One region of the Hymenobacter sp. B81 genome, then DNA from elsewhere that is predicted to be linked to it. Evidence: riboswitches for the same ligand, from Rfam matches in the RefSeq annotation. Region 1 holds a riboswitch; the other holds the start of a gene.
What was found. Region 1 has a riboswitch for cobalamin ahead of ACE191_RS11220 (acyl-CoA thioesterase). Riboswitches for the same ligand answer to the same signal wherever they lie in the genome.
Positions count from the first base shown of each region.

Region 2: linked by a shared signal. The riboswitch ahead of ACE191_RS16950 (TonB-dependent receptor) and the one ahead of ACE191_RS11220 (acyl-CoA thioesterase) in region 1 are both predicted to bind cobalamin.

Region 1 is NZ_JBIYZW010000002.1:3,948-15,626, reverse strand. Features, by position in the region: gene ACE191_RS11235 (tetratricopeptide repeat protein) at 1-603, shown strand, start outside; gene ACE191_RS11230 (phosphosulfolactate synthase) at 819-1,652, shown strand; gene ACE191_RS11225 (T9SS type A sorting domain-containing protein) at 1,923-2,738, shown strand; cobalamin riboswitch at 2,837-2,996, shown strand; gene ACE191_RS11220 (acyl-CoA thioesterase) at 3,159-3,545, shown strand; gene ACE191_RS11215 (DedA family protein) at 3,619-4,269, shown strand; gene ACE191_RS11210 (shikimate dehydrogenase family protein) at 4,360-5,094, shown strand; gene ACE191_RS11205 (TonB-dependent receptor domain-containing protein) at 5,289-7,889, opposite strand; gene ACE191_RS11200 (ABC transporter permease) at 8,299-9,114, opposite strand; gene ACE191_RS11195 (ABC transporter ATP-binding protein) at 9,111-10,052, opposite strand; gene ACE191_RS11190 (sensor histidine kinase) at 10,338-11,444, shown strand; gene ACE191_RS11185 (LytR/AlgR family response regulator transcription factor) at 11,479-11,679, shown strand, end outside.
Region 2 is NZ_JBIYZW010000003.1:13,270-24,948, reverse strand. Features, by position in the region: gene ahcY (adenosylhomocysteinase) at 1-170, opposite strand, end outside; gene ACE191_RS16970 (DUF4397 domain-containing protein) at 305-1,048, opposite strand; gene ACE191_RS16965 (hypothetical protein) at 1,178-1,795, shown strand; gene ACE191_RS16960 (hypothetical protein) at 1,841-3,037, shown strand; gene ACE191_RS16955 (DNA-3-methyladenine glycosylase) at 3,090-3,689, opposite strand; cobalamin riboswitch at 3,796-4,021, shown strand; gene ACE191_RS16950 (TonB-dependent receptor) at 4,216-6,147, shown strand; gene ACE191_RS16945 (DUF5074 domain-containing protein) at 6,182-7,234, shown strand; gene ACE191_RS16940 (hypothetical protein) at 7,316-7,591, opposite strand; gene ACE191_RS16935 (hypothetical protein) at 7,740-8,093, shown strand; gene ACE191_RS16930 (helix-turn-helix domain-containing protein) at 8,099-8,656, shown strand; gene ACE191_RS16925 (hypothetical protein) at 8,684-9,007, opposite strand; gene ACE191_RS16920 (B12-binding domain-containing radical SAM protein) at 9,448-11,679, shown strand, end outside.

The sequences.
Region 1 (11,679 bases):
GGGGAGCCCACTGCCGAGGCGCTGTGCAACATCGGCGAGTGCCACGAGAAGCTGGCCGAGTGGGACACGGCCCGCCGCTTCTACCAGAAGGCCCTCGACCTGAACCCCGACATGGACGAGGCCTGGTTCGGCATCGGCGTGATTCTGGACGCCCAGGAAAAATGGTTTGAGGCCTTGCACTTCTACCGCAAGGCCGTGACGTTGTTTGACGAAAGCGCCGAGTACTGGCTGGCTTTGGGCCGGGCCGAGTACCAGGTGGGCAATGTGGTCAGCGCCATTGAAGCCTACGACCGGGCCACCCAGGTGGCGCCCGACGCGCCCGAGGGCTGGATCAACTGGAGCGCCATTCTCTACGAGCAGGGCAACTTCGACGCGGCCATCGACCTGATGCGCACCGCCACCGAGCTGCAGCCCGCCGATGCCGAGCTGCTCTACCGCCTGTGCGCCTACCTGCTGGCCGCCGGCCGCTACCGGCAGGCCTACGACGTACTGGAAAACGCCTTGCTGCTCGACTTCGACAAGCACCGGATGCTGTTTGAGTTCTTTCCTGAGCTGGAGCAGCAGCGGGCCCTTACCCGCCTCATCGATCAGTACCGGAAATAAGATGGGGAACGGCCGGGCTTGAACGTCGCCGTTTCAAAGCCAGCTTGGTTAGGCTTTTACCCGCCCCGCCCGTTTGGCCGCTTGTTGCGGGCTAAACGGGCGGGGCGGTTTTTTAGCCCGGCAGTTTGGGGTTTGGGCGTACTTTTGCCGCGCCGCGTTGCGGCCGGGTCGGCGGGCCACGCCCCCCAGACCCCAAGCTTCCAAGACCCCAAAGAATGAACTACTCTCTCTCGCAGCTGCCCGAGCGCACCCAGAAACCCCGCGAACAAGGCTTCACCATGGTCATGGACAAGGGCCTGAGCGTGCGCGAAGTCGAAGACTTCCTGGAGGTGGGCGCCGCCTACACCGACATCGTGAAGCTGGGCTGGGCCACCTCCTACGTCACGGGCAACCTGCAGCGCAAGCTCGACGCCTACAAGGCGGCCGGCATTCCGGTATACTTCGGCGGCACCCTGTTCGAAGCCTTCATCATCCGCGGGCAGTTCGACGACTACCGCCGCCTGCTCGACCAGTTCGGCATGGAATACGCCGAGGTGTCGGACGGCTCCATCGACCTGGTGCACGAGCAGAAGCTGGAATTCATCCGCCAGCTCTCGGGCCAGGTGAAGGTGCTGTCGGAGGTCGGCTCCAAGGACGCCGAGAAGATCATCCCGCCCTACAAGTGGATTCAGCAGATGCGCACCGAGCTCGAAGCAGGTGCCGTGAAGGTGATTGGCGAGGCCCGCGAGGCCGGCAACGTGGGCTTGTTCCGCTCGACCGGCGAAGTGCGCTCGGGCCTGGTTGAGGAAATCCTGACCCAGATTCCCTTCGAGAAGATTCTCTGGGAAGCCCCGCAGAAAGCCCAGCAGGTATGGTTTATCAAGCTGCTCGGCGCCAACGTGAACCTGGGCAACATCGCCCCCAACGAAATCGTGAGTTTGGAAACCATCCGCCTGGGCTTGCGCGGCGACACCTTCACCCACTTCCTCGACATGGATGGGGTCGACGAGATGTTCAAGCCCGAAGTGAAAGCGCCCGGCAAGCCCGGCACCTCCATGCCGCGGGGCTAAGCGCCGACCTTTCTCGATGACCAACCAGCAGCCGGCCCCGCGCCGGCTGCTTGGTTTTTGCCCGGCTTCCGCCGCTGGGAAGAACCCGCGCAGGCAGGAGTGCCCCGGGAGCCGATCAACTAAACCTCAGCCGGACTCGGGCGGTCCGGCTTGCCCAGTCGCCGGCCGAAGCAGGGGCAATAAATCAGCCGCAGAGCAGTGCTTCCGGCCGGCTACGCTTACTTTCAACGGCGAAGGCGCGGACAACAAGGTTCGCCCAGGCCTGATTCTATGCCGACAAAACGAACCCTTGGTTTGCTGCTGTTCCTGGCCGCGCCCGGCCTGAGCCGGGCGCAGGTAGTACACCCCCTGGGGGCCGCTACGTGGCCGGTCGGGTGGGAGTCGCCGCGGCTGGCCCCGGCTTCGCTCACAGCCGCCGCGCGCCTCGACCTCGACGCCGACGGCGTAGATGACGTAGTGTTCAGCAACGACATCTTCGTGCCCCCGGGGCCCGGCACCAGCACGCGCACGTTCAGGCTGGCGCGGCTGCATCCCGGCTTCGAAATTGCCTGCGACTCCTTCGAGTTCGACAGCGCCGAGCGGTTTCAGGCCGGGCAGCTGATTGCGGGCGGGCTGAGTTGGCAAAGCGGCGGCTACCTCGACTACGAGGTGACCGGCAGCGGCGGCACCGGTGGCCGCGGGTTTTTCCGCGACGGGGTGCCGGGCTTCGTAGTAGCCCGCGCTGCCGTGGCCGGGCGGTGGCGCTACTGGTGGATTCAAGTAGAGCCCCGCTTTCGCACCGCCGCGGGCGAGGTGCGCCGGGTAAACTACTTCGGCAGCAGCAGTGGCACCGTGCTGGCCGCGCGGCCGCGCGGAGCTTCTCCGGTGTTGGCCGAAGCCTACCCCAACCCCAGCGCCGACAGTTGGCAGCTGCGCACCGATTACCGGGGGCCTTATTACCTGTTCGATGCCCTGGGGCGGGTGCGGAGTCAGGGGCAGGTTACGGGGCGCGAAACGGTAGTGCCCGGCAACCTGCTGCCGGCTGGTTTATACCACCTGCGCCTGGGCTCGGGCGCCGTACCAAGCACGACCTTGCTGAAGCAGTAGCAGCGGCGCTGGTGCAGAACCGCAGCGGACTGCACTCTGCGGGGGCCGCAGGCCGATCGGGGCGGGAGCTGTTATACTTGCAGCCCGTTCTTTGCCATTCACATTTGCTGTAGCCGGGTTTTCGCCCCTTCAGGGCCGAAACGAACAAGGAACCGTGTGCAACTCACGGGCTGACGCGCAACTGTAAGTACTCCACCGGGCGGCGGCGCCCAGGGGTGGAGTATAAGCCAGATACTTGCCCGGCTACTTCGTGATGCGTGCTTTCGCGACCTGAAGCACCCGTCCGGCCCGGGAAATTCCTGCGTTTGTCGTTGGTGGCTGAGCCGCAACGGGGCGGGCGCGTTTTGGTGAGGTCCGGGCAGAGGCTGCCGGGGCGCGGCGCCGCCGTATGTCCGCCACCATTTTTCCAGCCTCGTTGCCATGACTGACCTTGCCCAGCGCATTGCCCAAGCCGAAACCCGCATTTTCAAGGCGGTATTTCCCAACACCACCAACCACTACGACACCCTGTTCGGCGGCACGGCCATGCAGCTCATGGACGAAGTGGCCTTCATTGCCGCCACGCGCTTCAGCCGCAAGCGCATGGTCACCGTCTCGTCGGGGCAGATCGACTTTCACATGCCCATTCCGGCCGGCACCATCGTGGAGCTGATCGGGCGCGTGACGCGGCTGGGCAACAAGAGCCTGGACGTGGCCGTCGACATTCACGTCGAGGAAATGTACTCGCCCCGGCGACAGCACGCCGTGGCGGGCACCTTCACCTTCGTGGCCATCGACGAGCACAAGCAGCCCATTCCGGTGCTGTGAGCGGCCCGGCGCCCGCGGCGGTTGCCCACGTTGCCGCCCGGGCGCTTACCTTTGCCGGATAATCTTCGCCCGCATGGAAATAATAAAGGACTTCATTGACATCGTTCTGCACCTCGACAAGCACCTGGCTGAGCTGATTCAGCAGTACGACGTCTGGACCTACGCCATCCTGTTCCTGATCATCTTCGTGGAAACGGGCGTGGTGGTGCTGCCCTTCCTGCCCGGCGACTCGCTGCTGTTTGCCGCCGGCTCGCTGGCCGCCCTGCCCAACAGCCCGCTCAACGTGGTGCTGCTGATGGTGCTGCTCATTGTGGCGGCGGTGCTGGGCGACACGCTCAACTACCACATCGGCGACTACATCGGGCCACGCGTATTCCGGCGCGACTACCGCTTCCTGAAGCGCGAGCACCTGCTGCGCACCCAGGAGTTCTACGAAAAGCACGGCGCCAAAACCATCATCATTGCCCGCTTCGTGCCCATCGTGCGCACGTTCGCGCCCTTTATTGCCGGGGTCGGCACCATGAGCTACGGCAAGTTTCTGTCGTACAACGTGGTGGGTGGCGTGGTGTGGGTGACCTCGCTGACGATGGCCGGGTACTTTCTGGGCCGTATCGAGTTTATCCAGAAAAACTTCGGCGTGTTCACCCTGCTGATTATTGCCGTATCGGTGCTGCCGGTGGTGATTGAGTTCCTGAAGCAGCGCTTCGCCTCGGCCCCGCGCTAGCCGCCCGGCCGCCCGTTGCAACCTGAAACCGCCCCGGCACTTAGGCTCCGGGGCGGTTTTTTCGTTTCTTGAGGCGGTATTCCCTTGTCTATGCCCCGCGAATTTGGCTTGATTGGCCGCACGCTCCGCCATTCGTTTTCCCCGACTTACTTCAATCAGAAGTTCGAGCAGCTGGGCCTGGCCGACCACAGCTACGAGGCCTTTGAGCTGTCCGACATCCAGGAGCTGCCCGGGCTGCTGGCGCGGCGCCCCCAGCTGGCGGGCCTCAACGTGACCATTCCCTATAAGGAGCAGGTGCTGCTGTACCTGCACGAAGTGGCGCCCTCGGCCGCCCGCGTCGGGGCCGTCAACGTTATCGAGTTTGCGGCCGACGGCCGGCTCGTCGGCCACAACACCGACTACAGCGGTTTCCGCGACTCGCTGCGCCGCGCCTACCGCGGCACGGGGCCGGCGCTGGTGCTGGGTACCGGCGGCGGGGCCAAGGCCGTGGAAGCGGCGCTACGCGAGCTGGGTATCCGCTATTGGCTGGTATCGCGCGACGCGCTGGGCCGCGGCCTGACCTACCAAGACCTCACCCCCCAGGTCATTCACGAACACCCGCTGCTGATCAATACCACGCCGCTGGGTATGTACCCCAATACCGAGGCCTGCCCGGCCCTGCCCTACGAGTACCTCGGCCCCGGCCATCACCTCTTCGACCTGATTTACAACCCCAGCGAGACGGAGTTTCTGCGCCGCGGCCGCGAAGCCGGCGCCAGCACCCAGAACGGCTTCGACATGCTTTGCCGCCAGGCCGAGGAAGCCTGGCAGATCTGGAATCGGTAAGGGTCTGGGTTGTCAGTTGTGAGTTACCAGTTGCCAGTGGCGGGTTATGCGGGCGCGGGCCAATGCTAAGCCGCAAGCGTCCAGCAAGCTGATGCAAAGCAAAACCGCCCGAAGCCAGGAGCTTCGGGCGGTTTTGCTTGCGTGGAGCCAATAGGAATGGACCTTTCTAAGCGCTCAGCTCTAAGTTCTGAAGCCTAGTTGCCGGGGCCGTTGCCGCCTTCACCGGCTTTCTGGTCGTCGTTGCGAATCGAGCGGCGCGGACGCTGGGGCTTGTTTTCCAGCTTGCCGAAGCGGTAGCTGAAGGCCACCCGCACGCCGCGGTTGAACACCTTGGTGGTGTTGGTTTGCTTGGACTGCACCGTCTCGAAGTCGTTGGTCAGGCGCACGTACTTGGTGAAGGGGTTGTCGGCGTTCAGGGTCAGGTCGGCCTTGTCCTTGAACAGGGTTTTGCGCAGACCGATGGAGTACATCTGCCAGGCCGACGAGGTGCCCTGCAGCTGAATGCGGGGCGAGTTGAGCATGCCGAAGAACTGCAGGCTCAGGCCCTTGTCGAACTTATAACCCGAGTTCAGGTTGGCCGAGTACACCACGCCGCTGTTGGAGGTGTTGAGCGCGGCGCTGTTCAGGTATACGTAGTAGATGCTCACGTTGCCGCTGATGTCCCACTTCGGCACCGGCTTCACCGAGCCGAACAGGTTGGTGCCGTAGGTTTGGTTGCGGGCAATGTTGCCGTAGGTGGTTTCTACCAGGGTAATGGCATTGCCCGCCGGATCGGTGCCGGCGCGGGTTTCGCGCTTGGCCTCAATGGCGTTGTTGGTGATGCGCGAGTAAGCCGTGAGGTTGATGACCGAGCCCTTTACGAAGGTGTTCCAGTTCACTTCGTAGTTGTCTGAGTACTCGGCGTTCAGCTTGGGGTTGCCGCGCTGCAGGTTGTAGGGGTCGGTCTGGTTGGGGTAGGGGTTCAGGTAGAAAATGCTGGGGCGCTGGATGCGGCGCGAGTAGCTCAGGCGCAGCGTCGAGCCCTGCTGCTTGAGGTTGCGCGTGAGAGCCACGTTGGGCAGCAGGTTGGTGTAGCTGGTGCTGAACCGGTCGTCCTGGCCCTGGAAGTTGCCGCCCAGCTCGGTGCGCTCCACGCGGCCGCCCAGGCGCACGTTGTACTTCTTGCCCAGGGAGGTGGCGTAGGTGGCGTAGCCGGCCTGCACGTCCTGGTTGTAGCTGTACACGTTGGTGCGCGTGGGGTCCAGGGTCAGCTCGCCGCCGTTGCGGGCGTTCAGCAGGCGGAAGTCGCTGGTCACGTCGCGCAGGATGATTTTACCGCCTACTTCCACCGTTTGCTTGTCTGAGAGCGGGTGCACGTAGTCGGTCTGCAGGGTGTTTTCCTGGTTGGTGGCCTCGTTGGGGCTGTACTCGCGGTAGTAAGGGTTTACGTGCGGCGCGTACAGGCCGAACTCGTCCACGTCGTAGGAGCTGTTGCGGCGGTTGCGGTTGTGCTGGGCCAGCACCGTCCACTCGCGGCGGCTCTGCTGGCCGAAGCTGCGGGTGTAGGAGCCGGTGAGGTCGTAGCTGTAGGTGCGGAACTTCTGCAGCAGCTCCCGCTCGAAGTTGTTGCGCTGGCTGGTGGGCGCGCCCTGCTCCAGGTAGTACTGGCTCACCACGTCCACGTCGAACTGATTGCGGAACACGTTGCCGTTCAGCGACAGGTTGAAGGCGTGGTTGGGGGCCGGCTCGTAATCCAGCCCGATGCGGCCGTTGCCGCCGCCGCCGCCGCCGTTGCCGTCGTTGCGCTGCATCAAATAGCCGGTGGTGGCCACGTTCTGCGGCCCGTCGGGCGTTTGCACCACGCCCGTCGCGTTGCGGTCGACGCGGTCGACGCCCTGCACGCCGGGGGCGTAGAAGGCCCAACCGTTGAGGGCCGACGAAATGCCCAGCTTGCCGCGGCGCACGTTCAGGGCCAGGTTGCCGTTGGAGTTGCGGGTGCCCAGGGCCAGGCCCACGTTGCCGTTGATGCCCTGCAGGTTGTTTTCCTTGAGCACGATGTTGATGATGCCCGCCGAGCCCTCCGAGTCATACTTGGCCGAGGGATTGGTAATCACCTCCACGTTCTTGATCTGGTCGGCCGGCAGCTGCTTCAGGGCCTGGGCCACGTCGTTGGCCACCACGGCCGAGGGCTTGCCGTTGATGAGCACGCGCACGTTGCCCGAGCCGCGCAGCTGCAGGTTGCCGTCGGGGTCCACGCTCACCATGGGGGCCTTGCGCAGCACGTCGGCGGCGGTACCGCCTTTGTTGGTGGCGTCCTGGGCGGCGTTGTACACCAGCCGGTCGGGCTTGCTTTCCACCACCGGCCGCTCCCCGGTCACCGTCACCTCACCCAGCTGCTTGGCCTCCGAGGCCAGGCTCACGTTGCCCAGGTCGAGGGTCATCTTGCCCTCGCTGAGCGTGATGGGCTGCACCTGGCTGCCGTAGCCGATAAAGCTGATGGACAAGCGGTAGGAGCCCGGCGCGAGGCCTTTCAGCGTGAAGCGTCCCTTGTCGTCGGCCACGGTGCCGTCGAGGGGCTTTTCGCCGGTGGCGGGCAGTAGGGCCACGGTGGCAAACTCCACGGGCTGCTTGGTGGTGCCGTCGAGCACCGTTCCGCTGATGCGGCCGTTGCCGCGCGGGGCGGGACTGGTGGCCAGCGCGGCCGGAGCACCGGGGGCGCCGGCCGCGGGGCGGGCTGCCGGGGCGGGAGCCTGGGCCAGGGCAGAACCGGAAAGCAGGCTGGACGAGGCCAGCATGAGCAGTACGGTGTTTTTCATACGATGGGAGGGAAGTGAGAAGCGAGAGTAGGAGGGGGCGACGAGGCAGCGCTGCACGCGGCCGGGTATCGTCAGTCGGGGTGGCCGGCTCACGTAGGAGCCAGGAAAAAAAGCGCGAAACGAAGCTGCTAGCGGAATAATTGAGCAGGCGATAAAGCCATCAGGACAAACAATCGGCGGAAGTAATTGACGGAGTAGGCAAGCTGGGTGGGCTTGGGCGCTGCAAAGGACCGAAGTCGGGCGGGCTTTTCCATCACCCAATGATGTGGGGTTGGGAAATCTGCCTGCGGCAAAGGTCACGTTGGCTAGCTCCGGGGTTGCACTGGGGGAAGGAGAATTTGGGCGAAAAACGGGCAAGCCCCTGAAGCTGCCCGGCTTAGCGAACCTGCCCTCGGATCCTGGCTCGGCCTTACTGCTCGGCCCGGCGGCGCAGCAGCCCGAAGCCCACCAGCAGGGCCAGCGCAAACCAGCCCAGGGCCAGCCAGTGCGCCTCACCCAGCGCGGCCGGCACCTGCAGGCGGCTGCCACTGGTGGCTACGTCGCGCAGCGACAAAAGCGGGGCGGCGTAGGGGATCCAGGCAATGTGCTCCCAGCGCATGAGCGTGAGGGTCGCTACGACGGCCCCCATGCCCAGGGCCACCGGCAGCACGAACGAGCGCCACCACAAGCTGGCCACGTACTGAATGCCCAGCAGCCCCAGCGTAGCCAGGTAGGTGTGCGCTAGCAGCGTGGCCGCGGGCAGCAGGGGCAGGGCAAAGTCGGCGAAGAGCAGGCCGGGGCGCAGCACGCCCAGCAGCAGGCCCGAGGCCAGCAGCAGCAGTGCGTAGCTGACCTGGGCCAGCAGGTTCAGGCCCAGCAGCAGCAGCAGCTTGCTGCCCAGCAGGGTGCCGCGGCCCAGAGGCTGGGCGTACAGGTGCTTCCAGGCCGCCGCCTTGTTTTCGACGTGCAGCAGCAGGCTGGTGAGCAGCACCACGAACAGCGGCAGCAGCAGCCCGGTGGCCGTGCGCCAGCTGTGCAGCACGTAGTCGGGCCAGGGGTTCTGCCCGGGCTTGAGCAGCTGGTGGCCCTTGAAAAAGTAAATCAGAAATGACAGCGCCACGGGCAGGGCGCCGCTGACCAGACTCAGCCAGAGCGCGGCCGTGTTCTTGAGCTTAAGCGTGTCGGCCGACAGGGCGCGGCCCAGCTGCTGCAGGGCCGAAGGGCGGGAGGTGAGGGCGTGGTTCATTGGGGCAGAGCGGTTGACCGGGCCGGGGTGGCCGTCAGGTGCAGGAAGGTTTGCTCGAGGCTGGGCTGCTGGCGGCTGAGGCCGTACACGGGCTGGCCCGCGCCCACCAGCTGCTGCGCCAGGTAAGCCATGTGCTCGGGCGAGTGGTAGGGCAGGGCCAGCGTACCCGCGGCCAGCACCTCGGCGTCGGCCAGGTCCAGCGGCAGCAGGTTGCGGCAGCGGGCCGCGTCGTCGGTTTCGATGAGCACCCGCGCCTGGCCGTGCTGGTGGCGCTGCAGCTCGGCCACGCTACCCTGGAACAGCAGCCGGCCCTGCTGGATGACGCCCACGTGGGTGGCCACGCGCTCAATCTCGCTGATGAGGTGGCTCGACAGCAGGATGGTTTTGCCGTGCTCCCGCTGCAGGCGCTGCAGCAGCGCGCGCATTTCGCTGATGCCCTGCGGGTCCAGGCCGTTGGTGGGCTCGTCGAGGATCAGCAGTTCGGGGTCGGGCAGCAGGGCCAGAGCCAGCCCCAGCCGCTGGCGCATGCCCAGCGAATACTCGCGCACCCGGCGGTGGGCGTCGGCGCTTAGTCCCACCAGGGCCAGTACTTCGGCGCTGCGGTCGGCCGGCAGCCCGCGCAGTCGGCGGGTGGCTTCCACGTTGTCGTGGCCGCTGAGGTGGTCGTAGAGCGAAGGGTTTTCGATGAGGGCGCCCACGCGGCTGAGCACCTGCTGGCGGTGCTGGCTCAGGTCGTGGCCGAACAGCCGCACGGTGCCGGCCGGGGCGGGCAGCAAGCCCAGCAGCACCCGCAGCGTAGTGCTTTTGCCCGCGCCGTTGGGCCCCAGGAAACCGTAGATGCTGGCCGCCGGCACGGCCAGGTCGACGTGGTGCAGGATGGGGCGGGCGCCGAAGCGGAAGGACAGCTGCCGGGTTTCGACGAGGGTGGCTGGTTGCATAGCAGGAGGGGGGGTGAGTAGCGGCGGAACGAAGGCAAACCTAGCGGGTGCTTTCACCCCGTGGCGGCTTAATCAACCAACCCCGTCTGCGGCGGCCGCAACTCCGATTTTAGCCTTACCAATGCCCCGGCCGGCGGCCCCAACGCCCCGGCCCCCATTGGGGCGGCCAGCCGCGGCGTTGGGGGGCGACAAAGGAGCTTTGGTTGAAAAAAGGGGGCGTTTCGCCCCGGCCGCCGGTACCTTGCGCCGTTCACTCGTTCCGGCCCAGTTGGCCGCCGTTGTGCTATGACTGCTACTGGTTTTCGTCGTCTGCAACTTCTTTGGGCCCTGCAGCCCGCGGCCGGGCAGTCCGCGCACGTGCCCCGTTGGGTGCACCTGCTCTGGCTGCTGGTTTTGCTGGCCACCGACGCGCTGCAGATGTTCAGCTTTCACAAGGATGCGTTGGTTGGTGCTTCCTCCGCCGAGCTGCTGATTCGCCTGCTCTACGACCTGGTGGCCTCGGCGGTATTCTATGCCAACTGGGTGTTGCTGATTCCGCGCACGCTCAGCCGGGGGCGGCTCGGACCCTATATACTAGGAGTGCTGGGCCTTCTGCTGGCCTACGTGCCGCTGCGCGCGGCCGGGGCCGTGCTGCTGCAAAGCCTGGCGGCGCCCGCGGGGCCGTCCCCCCGGAGCACGGCCGGCTACATCATTCCCTACACCATTTTCGGGCTGATGATTGTCTTCCTGAGCTCGGCCCTGAAGGTTACCGGCGACTACCTGCGCGAGCAGCGCAACCGCCGCGAGCTGGAGCGCCAGCAGCTGCTCACCGAACTCTCGCTGCTGAAAATGCAGGTCAACCCGCATTTTCTGTTCAATACCCTCAACAACATCTTCGTGCTGGCCAGCCAGAAATCGGACCGGGCGCCCGAGGCCGTGCTGCGCCTGGCCGAAATCATGCGCTACATGCTCTACGAGAGCAGCGCCGATACCGTGCCGCTGACCCAGGAGCTGAAGCACCTGCGCGGCTTTCTCGATCTGCAGCGCCTGCGCCTGCCCGGCAATGCCGCCGAAGCCGTGGTGTTTGACTACGCCGGCGGCCCCGGTGGCGACCAGTATCCCATTGCACCCATGCTGCTGCTGCCGCTGGTCGAAAACGCCTTCAAGCACGGCGACCTCACGGCCCGGCCGGCGGTAGTCATTCAGCTCGAAATCGGCGCCAACGACGAGCTACGGTTCAGGGTGCGCAACCAAGTGGCGCCCGACGACCGGCGCCTGCCCCACGAGCCCGGGGGAGTGGGCCTCACCAACCTGCGCCGGCGCCTGGAGCTGCTGTACCCGGGGCGCTACCACCTCGAGCTGCGCACGCCCGCCGGGGAACACCAGGTGACGCTTACCTTGCAGCCCGCCTGACCCACTTGGCGGACGAGCTTTTTGCCGTGTTACTATGGAGTTTACCGCTACCCGCACCCTGAGCTGCGTGGTCATCGACGACGAGCCGCTGGCCCTCGACCTGCTGGTGGGCTACTGTGCGCAGGTGCCTTTTCTGGCGCTGAAGGGACAGTTCCACGACGCGCTGGCGGCGTTGTCGTTTGTGCAGGACCATCCCGTCGACCTGCTGTTCGTGGACATTCACATGCCCCGCCTC
Region 2 (11,679 bases), on a different contig from region 1:
TGCAGGCAGCCGGCAATGCGGGCGCCCTGCAGCGGCTTGCTGGCGCCGTACTGGGCGCGCAGGGCCATCAGGCCCGGCATCTCAGCTTCAGCCAGTTGGATTTCCTTGCGGCCCCACTCGGCCAGCGAAATGTCTTTTACCTTGTAGGGTACGTAGGTCGTTTCCACCATTGTAGTCGGAATTTTCACAATTCAACTGCAAAGGTAACCAATTTGTTGAGCGCAAACACGGCCAAAAAAAGCCCGGACCTACCGGCCCGGGCTGAAACGGCGTCGAGCCGCTTGCCGTGGCTACCCCAAGCGGGCTAGTTGTGCTGGATGATAACGGCCTTGGGCTGCAGGGCCGTGTCGAAGCTGCCCACGATGCCCCGCACCAGAATGGTGTAGATCTTGCCCGCCTCGTAGTTCTTGCTGCCGTTGCCCGTACCGGTTCCGTCACCCACCGACAGGATGGTGAGGCTGGGGGTACCGGCGGCAATGTCGAGGTTGTAGGTGCCGGTGTTGATTTCCAGGAAGTTCGAGGCCGACGCAAACGCCACGTTGCCGATCAGGTCGGTGGAGCCCACGGCCTGGCGCTGAGTCAGGCTTACCGGACTGGCTACACCCTGCCCCAGGTGTACCAGGCGCACTTTGGCCTTGCCCGCAGCCGGGGCCGTCAGGTCGTCGCTCACCAGCAGCGGCAGTACCTGCTGGGCGGTACTGCCGGGGTAGGCAAACAGCGAGTAGCTCTTGTCTTTCTCCACCGCTAGGGCCTGGGTAATGGCGTTGCGGTTGTCGCTGGCCACGTTCACTTTCAGGGTGCGGCTGCCAGTGTTCAGGGCCTGGTAGCTGGTATTCTGGCCGTAGCTGATCTGGCCCTTGTCGGCGTCGTCGATGAGGAATTTCACCGGCACGTTGGCGTTGGCCGCGGCGTGCACGGCCAGCACCCGGCCCTGGTCGGGCGCCGGCGTGGTGGGTTCGGGGTCGTCGTCGCCGCAGGCCGTGAGTACCGCCGCGGGCAGGGCGGCCAACAAGAACAGGCGGCCAAAGCGGTTCAGGAAGTGGTTCATGAGCGAAGGGAAGTAAGGTGAATGCCGCATTTGCAACGGGCAGAGAACGTAACGCGCTTGGCTTTTGTTGGTTGCCCCGAAGCCGCAGCGCCCTGTTTCACCTGAGTTCTTGTCCGTTATCTTTGTCGAATGACCGTTTCCACCCTGTCCGCCGCGCCGCGCGGGCGTCGTCTTGCCTTGTCGTTTCTGCTGAGTTTGGGTTTGGGCGCGCCGGCGCTGGCCCAGCAGCCGGCGCTTAATCCCCACCCGGTGGTCCGGCTCAGCCCCGAAGACACCGAGCGCGGCGACAACGGCGTCCAGAAGAACTTCTGGTTTGCCCTCGGCAACGAACCCGAGTACCGCAGCGCCGGCTTCTTTGGCCAGAAGCTGCGCCCGCACGTGGCCGACGATGCCGAAGCCGTGGCCAGCCTGAACCGCTACCGCCGGCAGAAGTGGTTGTACCTGGGCGAGCGGCTGGTGTTTCTGACGGCCGGCGGCGTTTACGCCCAGCAGGTGTTGTCGGGCGACCGGCAGCAGTACTTCAACCCCACGCAGAAAGTGGCCATCGGCGTGGCCGTGGGCAGCCTGCTGGCCAACGCCCTCATTACGCGCCGCACCAACCAGCACCTGATTCGCTCGGTGGAAGCCCACAACGCCACCTTACCGGCCGCCCGCCGTATGGGACTGGAACGCGCCATGCCCAACCTGCTGGGCGTAACGGCCCCCACGGGCCGGCCGCAGCTGCTGGTGGGCTGGACGCTGCGCTAACCCGGGCTTCTTACCTTCGCGACGTTTCGCGTTTTTTTGCTTGTGATGGACGTTTCGCTGTCGGCGGCGGCCCGGCAATACGTAGCCGAGCACCTGCACGACGACCCTGCTACGCTGGCCCTGCAGGCCCGCCGTTATCCCAATCTGCCCGTGCCCGAGTTGGTACGCCAGATTCAGGCCCGCCAGAAGGCCAAGGCCAAGCTGCCCGCCTGGGCCGACAACGCCGAGCTGGTGTTTCCGCCCGCGCTGTCGGTCGAGCAGGCCTCGTCGGCCCGCACCGCCGCCTTTAAGGCCGCCCTCATCGGCGGCACCCGCCTGGCCGACCTTACCGGCGGCTTCGGCGTGGACGCGGCCCACTTCGCCGGCTCTTTTGAGGAAGTGCACTACGTGGAGCGCAGTGCCCAGCTGGCGGCCGTGGTCGAGCACAACCTGGGCGTGCTGGGCTTGCGCAACGTGCACTGCCACGCCGCCGACGCGGCCCAGTGGCTGCGCAGCCAGCCCGACGGGCACTTCGACTACATTTACCTCGACCCCGCCCGCCGCGACAAGGCCGACAAGAAAATCTTCCGCCTCAGCGACTGTGAACCCGACATTCTGGGTTTGCTGCCGCTGCTACTGCGCAAAGCCCGCCGGGTGCTGCTCAAAACCTCGCCCATGCTCGACATCGAGCAGGCCGTGCAGGAGCTGGGCCACGTGCGCCGGCTGTGGGTGGTAGCCGTCGACAACGAGTGCAAGGAAGTCCTTTATAAGCTGGGGCCCGAGCCGGCCGTCGACCCCGAGCGGCTGACGGTGAACCTGCTGCGCGACGGGCGCGAGCAGGCCTTCCGCCTCAACAAAACCCGCGAAACCCGGGCTGTGTCGCGCTACGCCGAGCCGCAGCAGTACCTCTACGAACCCAACGTGGCTGTGCTCAAGGCCGGCGGCTTCAAGAGCATCGGCATCAGCTACAACCTGCTGAAGCTGCACCAGCACAGCCACCTCTACACCTCCGACACGCTGCGCGCCGACTTTCCCGGCCGCGTGTTCCGCTGCCTAGCCGCCTGCCGCTACGACAAGAAGGAACTGCTGGCGCACCTGGGCCCCGAACAGCGCGCCCACGTCATCACCCGCAACTTTCCCGACTCGGTGGCCGACTTCCGCTACAAAACCGGCATCCGCGAGGGCGGCACTCTCTACCTACTGGCCACTACCGACCTGCGCGGCCGCCTCATGGTGCTGGTCTGCGAACGGCTGGCTCCGTGACGGAGCAGTGAATGAGCGGATGGGTGATTGTCGTTGCAGCCTCATTCGCTCCCTACTTCGCCGGGCTGGTCCAGGGGCTGTCCTTGATGCGGAAGCGCCAGGGCAGGGCCGCATCGGTGCCGGCATAATCAATTCCCACGCGGGGACTGACGCGCACCTGCTCGTCGGGCACGGTTTCGCCGCGGTCTTCCAGCCAGATCAGCTTGCCGGTGAGGTCGGTGCCGTAGTGTGCGGTGCCGATGCCCAGGGCCTGGGTGAGCAGGCCGGGGCCGGCCGTCAGCTTGGGCGACACCTGGCTCAGCCCGCGACGCAGTTGCATTTCGACCAGGCCTTCGGTGGGCTCCAGCCCGCGGATAAGCACCGCGTCGGCTTTGCCGGCTTCGTTGGTGATGACGTTGAACAGGGCGTAGCGGCCGTAAATCAAATACACGTAGGCCACGCCGCCGGCCTCGTACATCACCCGGGTACGCTTGGTAAACCGGCCCAGGTGCGAGTGGCAGGCTTGGTCGTTGACATGTGCGTAGGCTTCGGTTTCGACGATGCGCCCGCCGGTGAGCACGCCGTCGATGCAAGTGAACAGGTACTTGCCCAGCAGTTCGCGGGCCAGGGCTACCACGTCGGGGCGGCGGTAAAAGGCTTGATCCAGCTTCATGGCTGCCGTGTACGTCGATTTCCGTGTGGCGTCCGGGCCACTCAGCGGGGGCTTTCTCAGTAGGGTTGAAACCTGGGAATTGCGCGCATCCGAAAAATCCGTGGCTATCTTTGCCCCCAGTATAGGTGGCCAGACCCCGATTGGGGGGCGCGGCTGAAAAGGGAAGGCCGTGCGAATCGGCCGCTGTCCCCGCAACTGTAAGCTTCACTCTACCCCCGTCGGGCCCGCCCCGCCACTGTCCTGCCGACCGCTGCCGCTGCGCCGCGCGAGGGATGGGAAGGCCGCCCGCCGCGAAGCAAGCCAGGAGACCTGCCTATGCCGACATCAGTGTTCGGCGCCTGCGGAGGACGGGCGGAGAATGAATCATTGAGCCGATTCGCTTGGCGGGCCGGCTTGCTTTACCTGATTCTGACTCGGCTTTGAGGCCAGCCTGCCCGGCGGCCGCAAGGTTCTGAACCGAATTTTTCGGCCCCCGAAAAATCTGGTTCGGATGCATTACGCGTTACCCTTTTTCCCGCTGCGGCGGTTGTATCTGCTCATTTTCGCGGCCCCGGGCCTGCTGTCCGCGGCTGCAGCCCAGGCGCAGTCAGTGCGCGATACGGCGCGCCACGTGCTGCCCACGGTGCAGGTGCAGGCCGCCCGCCCGGCCCGCTACGCCGCCGGCAGCCACTTCACTTCCCTCGACTCGACGGTGCTGGCCGCCTACCAGGGCGGCACGGTGGCCGAGGCCCTTTCGGCCCGCACCCCGCTGTACCTGAAAACCTACGGCCCGGGGCAGCTGGCTTCGCTTTCCATCCGCGGTACCTCGGCCCGGCACAGCACCGTGCTCTGGCACGGCTTCTCGCTGAACTTTGCCACCCTGGGCGAGGCCGATCTGGCTTTGCTGCCCGCCGCCGGCCTGGCGCGGGTCGACGTACAGCATGGCCCGGCCGCGGCGCTCTACGGCAGCGGCGCGGTGGGCGGGGCGGTGGTGTTGGGCCAGTCGGCGGTGCCGGCGGGCACCCAGCTCCGCGCTCTGGCCGAGGCCGGCAGCTTCGGCAGCCAGGCCTTCAGCCTGAGCGGCAGCCAGCGCGACGGGCGGGTGAGCGTGCGCACCAGCTTTCTGACCCGCCGCGCCCGCAACGACTTTCCCTACTCGGTGCGCGAGTTCAGCGGCTGGGTGCGCCAGCGCCAGGAAAACGCGGCCCAGCAGCAAAGCTCGTTTCAGCAGGACGTGAGCGTGCAGGTGGGCCAACGCGGCGAGGTAACGGCGGCGGCGTGGTTTACCGATGCCAACCGCCAGATTCAGCCGCTGATGGGCTCGACCAACGACCACGCCCAGGAGCGCGACCAAAGCGGACGGGTGGTGCTGGGTTACCGCCACCGCGGCCACCGCGGCGAAACCCTGGTGCGCGCCGCCTGGTTCGGCGACCTGATTGACTACCGCAACGACCAGCTCAGCACCAGCCACTCGCGCAGCTCGGTGCGCCAGGCCCAGGCCGAGCACACCCTGCAGTGGCAGGCCAACCTGAGCCTTCGTCTGGGCGTCGAGGCCCAGCAGTTCGTAGCCCGCGTCGATGGCTACGACACCCTGCTCACGCCCCGGCCGGTGCGCGAAGCCCGCTACGCCGGCTTTGCCCTGCTGCGCTACGACCCCAGCCCCCGCCTGCGCCTGACGCTCAACGCCCGCCAGCCCGTGCTGCCTGGCCGCGCCGCGCCGCTGTGCCCTACCGCCGGCGCCGAGTGGCAGCTGTGGGCCAGCGCCCAGCAGCAGCTGTGGCTGAAGGCCAGCGCCGCCCGCAGCTACCGCGCCCCCACCCTGAACGAGCGGTACTGGAGCCGCGGCGGCCGGCCCAACCTCGACCTGCAACCCGAAAACGGCCTGGGCTACGACGGCGGCCTGCGCTACGAGTACCGGCGCGGCCCTTGGCAGCTGCAAACCGAGCTGACCGGCTACCGCCTGCTGGTCGACAACTGGGTGCAGTGGGCGCCTTCGCCCAACGGCGGCGGCTGGGTGCCGCGCAACCTGCGCCAGGTGCGCACCCAAGGCCTCGAAGCCACCGGGCAGCTGGGCTGGCAGCAGGGCCGCTACCAGCTGAAAGCCGCGGCGGGCTACGCTTTCACCCACGCCCAGAAAACCCGGGGCCACGCCGCCGACCCCGACCCGGTGGGCTTGCAGCTGCCCTACGTGCCCCGGCACACAGTCTCGCTTAACACCGACCACAGCTGGCGGCGCTGGCTGCTGTCGGTCGGGGGCAGCTACACGGGGGCGCGCTACCTCACAGCCTCGGCCAACGACGAGCTACCGGCCTACTTCCTGGCGCAGGGCAGCCTGGGGCACCGCTTTGCGCTGGGCCGCTTCCAACTCACGGTGCTGGCGCAGGGCTTTAACCTCACCAACACTACCTACCAGAACTACGCCTACCGCGCCATGCCGCCCCGCTCGGGCGTGCTGAGTTTGCGCGTGGCCTGGCTATAAGCTGATTTCTCACTTTTCACTTCTTTTCCAACCCATGCTTTTTACCCGTACCTCCCCGTTGCTGCGCCGCGCCGCGCTGGGCTTGTCGCTGCTGGCCGTGCTGACCGGCTGCGGCAACGACGACGAAAAACCCAAACCTCAGCCCCTGGTAGTAGCCGGCCAATCGGTGCTGGTGGTGAACGAGGGCACCACCAAAGGTGCCGTGAGCTTGTTCGACAAAGCCTCGCGCTCGGTGCAGCGCGACATCTTCAAGTCGGTGAATGCGCGGGAGCTGGGCAAGTTCGTGCAGTCGATGACGGTGGTGGGCGAGCAGGCCTACGTGGTGGTCAACGGCGACGGCACCATTCAGGTGGTGAACGTGCCCGACTTCAAGCAGGTGGCCGAAATCAAGAACCTCTCGCAGCCGCGCTTTATGGCCGTGCTCAACGGCAAGGGCTACGTAACCGAGTGGCAGGGCACCTGGCCCAACTACACCACCGGCCGGGTATCGGTCATCAACCTGGCCACCAACTCGGTAGAGCGCACCATCAACACCGGCATCGGCATCAACCCCGAGCACATTCTGGCAGCCAACGGCAAGGTGTACGTAGCCAACAGCTACGGCACCACCATCTCCGTGATTGACCCCGCTGCCGGAGCGGTTACCGGCATCATCAACGCCCCGATGGGTCCTAAGCACCTAGCCTTGGATGCCAACGGCAACATGTGGGCGCTTTGCAGCATGTTTGGCGGCGCCACGCACACGCTGTTCCGCTTCAACCCGGCCCAGCCCAGCCTCACCGAAACCATCATTCCGCTGCCCTTCACCTACGGCAACGGCAACCTCATTGGCAAGGGCAACAAGATGTACGCCTCGCTGGGCAGCCAGGTGTACGCCCTCGACCTGAACGCCACCACCCTGCCGGCGCGGCCGCTCATCGCCCGCGACTTCTACGGCCTGGGCATCGACCCGAAAGAGGACGTCATCTACGGCGGCGACGCGGGCAACTTCACCTCCGACGGCCGCGTGGTGCGCTACTCGCTCACCGGCACCGCCCTCGACTCGTTCAACGTGGCCATTGCCCCCAACAGCTTCGTGTTCTACTAGGCCCGCAACCCGCGCCGGAACGCCAACGGCCCCGCCAGCACTGTGCTGGCGGGGCCGTTGGCGTTTATCCGTCCGACTGCGTTAGTCGGCAATGCCGTCGTTGTTGCGGTCCTTGCTTTCGCTGGCCTGCTCGTACTGGCGCACCTGCTGGCTGGTAGCGGTGTCGCGGCGCACGCGGGCGCTGTCGACGCCGCCGGCGGCCGTGCGGGCGCCCGGGTCGGTGTTTTTATCGGGGCCGCGCTCGACGTTGGTGGCGCCGCTTTCGGTACCGGTGTTGCAGGCGGGCAGAGCGGCAGCGAGCAGCAGGGCCGCGCCCCAGAGCCGAAACGGGCGCAGCAGGGAGGAAGAGGTGTTCATGCGGAGAGAGGAGGTTGTGGAAGATGGAACGGGGGCAACATACGCAGCCGCGGCCAACGATGCTACCCCTGCCCTGCACAAACGCCAGCCCGCCGTTTTGGTTATGTGCGGCGCCCGCGCTACTGGCGGGGCTGGTATCTTTGCCCACATGCCTGCTGCTTCCCGTCGTCGCCCGGCCCCCGCGGCCTTCAACTACCGCCCCCTGCTGCGCCGGGCCGGCGTATTGCTGGCCGTCAGCTTCGCCTTGTCGTTTGTGCTGATGGCCTACCTGTTTGGCTTCAGCGACGGGTTTTTTGGGCGCCTGGCGGGCTGCACCTTCGTGTGGTTTACCTTGCTGGCGGTGACGTTTTTGCTGGTGGTACCGTTTGTAAACTGGGCCGCCGAGCACTGGTTTGGGCGCAGCTGGGCCGAGGCCCCCACGCCCCAGCCAGCCCGCCGGCCCCGGGCTACCAACACGCCCAAGCCCACGCGGTACGCGGTGCGTCCGACCGAAAACAAGTAAGCGCCATGACCACCGAGCTGCACATCAAAAACATGGTTTGCCCGCGCTGCATCAGCACCGTGCAGCGGGTGCTGAGCGAGGCCGGCTTCCCGCCCACCGAGGTAACGCTGGGCCACGCCGTAGTGCCCACGCCCCTCGACCCCGCGCAGATTGCCCCGCTGCTGGAAGCCGAGGGCTTTGAGCTGCTGCAAAGCCGCGACGAGCAGCTGGTGGCCCAGCTCAAAACCGCCCTGGCCGACTACCTCGAGCACCTGCGCACGGCCCGGGTGCCGCTCACTACCTCGGCCTATCTGGCCGAGCGCTTCGGTACCAGCTACGCCCACCTGAGCAAGCTGTTTTCGCGCACCGTGGGCCTCACGCTCGAGAAATACCTCATTCGCCTCAAGATCGAGCGGGTGAAGGAGCTGCTCAGCTACGGGCAGCTCAGCCTGACCGACATTGCTGAGGAGCTGCGCTACAGCAGCTCGCAGCACCTCTCCAACCAGTTTCGCCAGGTAACGGGCCAGACCGTGACTGAGTACAAAACCCACCCCGACCGCACCCCGCTTGACGGGCTGGTATAAACCCGGCCTTTTAACAGGGTACGGGTATTACTCCCCTTCGTCGGTTCGGTGCAAATTCCCTTTGTTGTCGAGGACCACCGGCGCCACGTCGAACCGCACCCCGCACGCGGGCGGATCGATGGTCCCGAGCAGGTTGGTTCCCTGCCGAAAGTCGTTGCCCTCTACCTGCACGGCTGATTCAAACCAACAGTCAAAGAAGTTGACGAAGCCGTGGAAAACGTTGCGGCGCAGCTGCACCGGAAAGCCGGGCTGGCCGTGGCCCCCACAATCAAAGTCTAGCTGGCTCTCGAACACGCGGTAGGTGAGCTGCAGCCCTTGCAGGAAGTAGGCAAACGAAAAGCAGCCGGGCAATGCAGCAGAGGGCAGCGCTGGCCCGGTCGCGCGCATTTAGTGCATAGCAGCCCGCCCGGCATGTCTAGTAGTCCATTCTACATGCCTAGTAGTCGGTTTTGCTACATAGTAGTCAGTCTTGGTCGCCTAGTAGTTTGTTTTAGCTGACTAGTTGTCCATTCCGTCTGCCTAGTAGAAGGTTCTGCACGCTTAGTAGTTCGCCTAACCTGACTAGTAGTCCATTTCGCACGGCTAGTAGTCGGCTCTGCAAGCCTAGTAGTCCGTTTCGCGCGCCCAGTAGTTCATTCAACAGCGCGGCGGCTTCTACCAGGCGGTTTCCGCTTACTACCAAGGGCGCCCGGGCGCCTTCTACCTAGTCCGAGGAATCGGCCAAGCACCCGCCCCGAATCCGTGGTCTACCTTTGCGGGCACCTAAGCGTCTTTCCTGCTGTTGCTGCCCCGTGTTGTCGACTTCGCCCCGCATCCTGCTCGTTACTCCGCCGCTCACGCAGCTCAATACCCCCTACCCGGCCACGGCCTACCTCACCGGCTTTCTGCGGGGGCGCGGCTACGCGGTAGCGCAGGCCGATCTGGGCATCGAGCTGGTGGGCCGGCTGTTTTCCGAGGCGGGGCTGCGCCGGGTATTCGCGGCCATTGAGGCCGGCAACTTCGCGCTCAGCGACAACGCCCGGCGCATGCGGCGGCTGCAGCGCAGCTACCTGGCTACCATCGGGCCGGTGATGCGCTTTCTGCAGAACAAGGACCTCACCCTGGCTGCGCGCATCTGCCACAGCCGTTTTCTGCCCGAGGCTTCGCGCTTCGACCAGGTGGCCGACCTGGAAGCTGCCTTCGGCACCATGGGCCTCACCGACCAGGCCCGCCACCTGGCCACGCTCTACCTCGAAGACCTGGCCGATTTGATCAAGGAAACCGTGGGGCCGCAGTTCGGCTTTTCGCGCTACGCCGAGCACCTGGGCCTCACCGCCACCTCCTTCGACGAGCTGCACCAGGCCCTGCAAGCCGCTCCCAACCTGGTCGACGAAATCATGCTGGAAGCCTTTGCCGAGGTGCTCGGGCGCGAGCAGCCCGAAGTCATCGGCTTTACGGTGCCCTTCCCCGGCAACCTCTACGGCGCCCTGCGCCTGGCCCAGTACGCCAAGCAGCAGAATCCCACCATCCGCACGCTGATGGGGGGCGGCTACCCCAACACCGAGCTGCGCCAGATTCGGGAGCCCCGCTTTTTCGACTACATCGACTACCTCACTCTCGACGACGGCGAAGGTCCCTGGCTGAAGCTGCTGGAGATGTTCAGTTGTGAGTTGCCCGTTGATAGTTGTCAGGAGTCAGTTGCCAGGGGTGAGTTGCCAGTTGCCAGTTCTCTGTTTTCGGCTGATGGCCACCCGGCCCCAGACAATCAGGACACGGCTTTCGCCCCGTCTGCCCCGGCAACTACCAACCGACAACTGGCAACTGACAACTCACCCCTGATAACTACTTTTCAGCGCACCTTTCTGCGCAACCCGGCTACCGGCCAGGTCGAGTACCGCAACGAAGCCACCGCGGCCGACATTCCGCACGCCGAGGTGGGCACGCCCGACTACGACGGGCTGCCGCTGAGCGAGTACCTCTCGGTGATTGAGGTGCTCAACCCCATGCACCGGCTCTGGAGCGACGGGCGCTGGAACAAGCTCACCGTGGCCCACGGCTGCTACTGGAAGCGCTGCTCGTTCTGCGACGTGACCCTGGACTACATCCGCCGCTACGAAACCGCCCCCAGCACCCTGCTGGTCGACCGCATCGAGCAGATTGTGCGCCAGACCGGCCAAACCGGCTTTCACTTCGTGGACGAGGCCGCCCCGCCCCTGGCGTTGCGCGATTTGGCCATCGAGCTGCTCAAGCGGCGCGTGAGCATTACCTGGTGGGGCAACATCCGCTTCGAGAAAACCTTCACGCCCGACCTCTGCCGCCTGCTGGCCGCCGCGGGCTGCATTGCCGTGTCGGGCGGGCTGGAGGTGGCCTCCGACCGCCTGCTCACCCTCATGGAAAAGGGCGTCACCATTGCCCAGGTGGCCCGCGTAACCGAGGGCTTTACCCAGGCCGGCATCATGGTGCACGCCTATTTGATGTACGGCTTCCCCACCGAAACCGCCCAGGAAACCATCGATTCGCTGGAAGTGGTGCGCCAGCTGTTTCAGGCCGGCATTGTGCAGAGCGGCTACTGGCACCGCTTCGCCATGACGGCCCACTCGCCCGTGGGCCAGAACCCGGCCAAATACCAGGTCCGCCAAATCGGCCCCGACCCCGGCAACTTTGCCTGGAACGACCTCTGGCACGACGACCCCACCGGAGCCGACCACGAGCAGTTCGGCCCCGGCCTGGCCAAGGCCCTCTACAACTACATGCACGCCGTGGCCCTTGACGAGCCGCTGCAGTTCTGGTTTGACTTCAAAGTGCCCCGCCCCACGGTGCCGCGCCAGCTCATCGCCTCGGCCCTGCAGGAGCCCGGCAAACCCGACGCGGCCCGGCAAAACCTGCGTTTGTTCTGGCTGGGCAACGCCCCCGAGCTGCGCCTGGAAATCAAGCAGCGGAAAGGCCGCGCCACCGAGCAGGCCGTGCTTACCTTCTACGAGCAGGCCGAAGACTTCGAGCTGAAAGCCCCGCCCGCCCTGGGCCAGTGGCTGCACGCGCTGCTC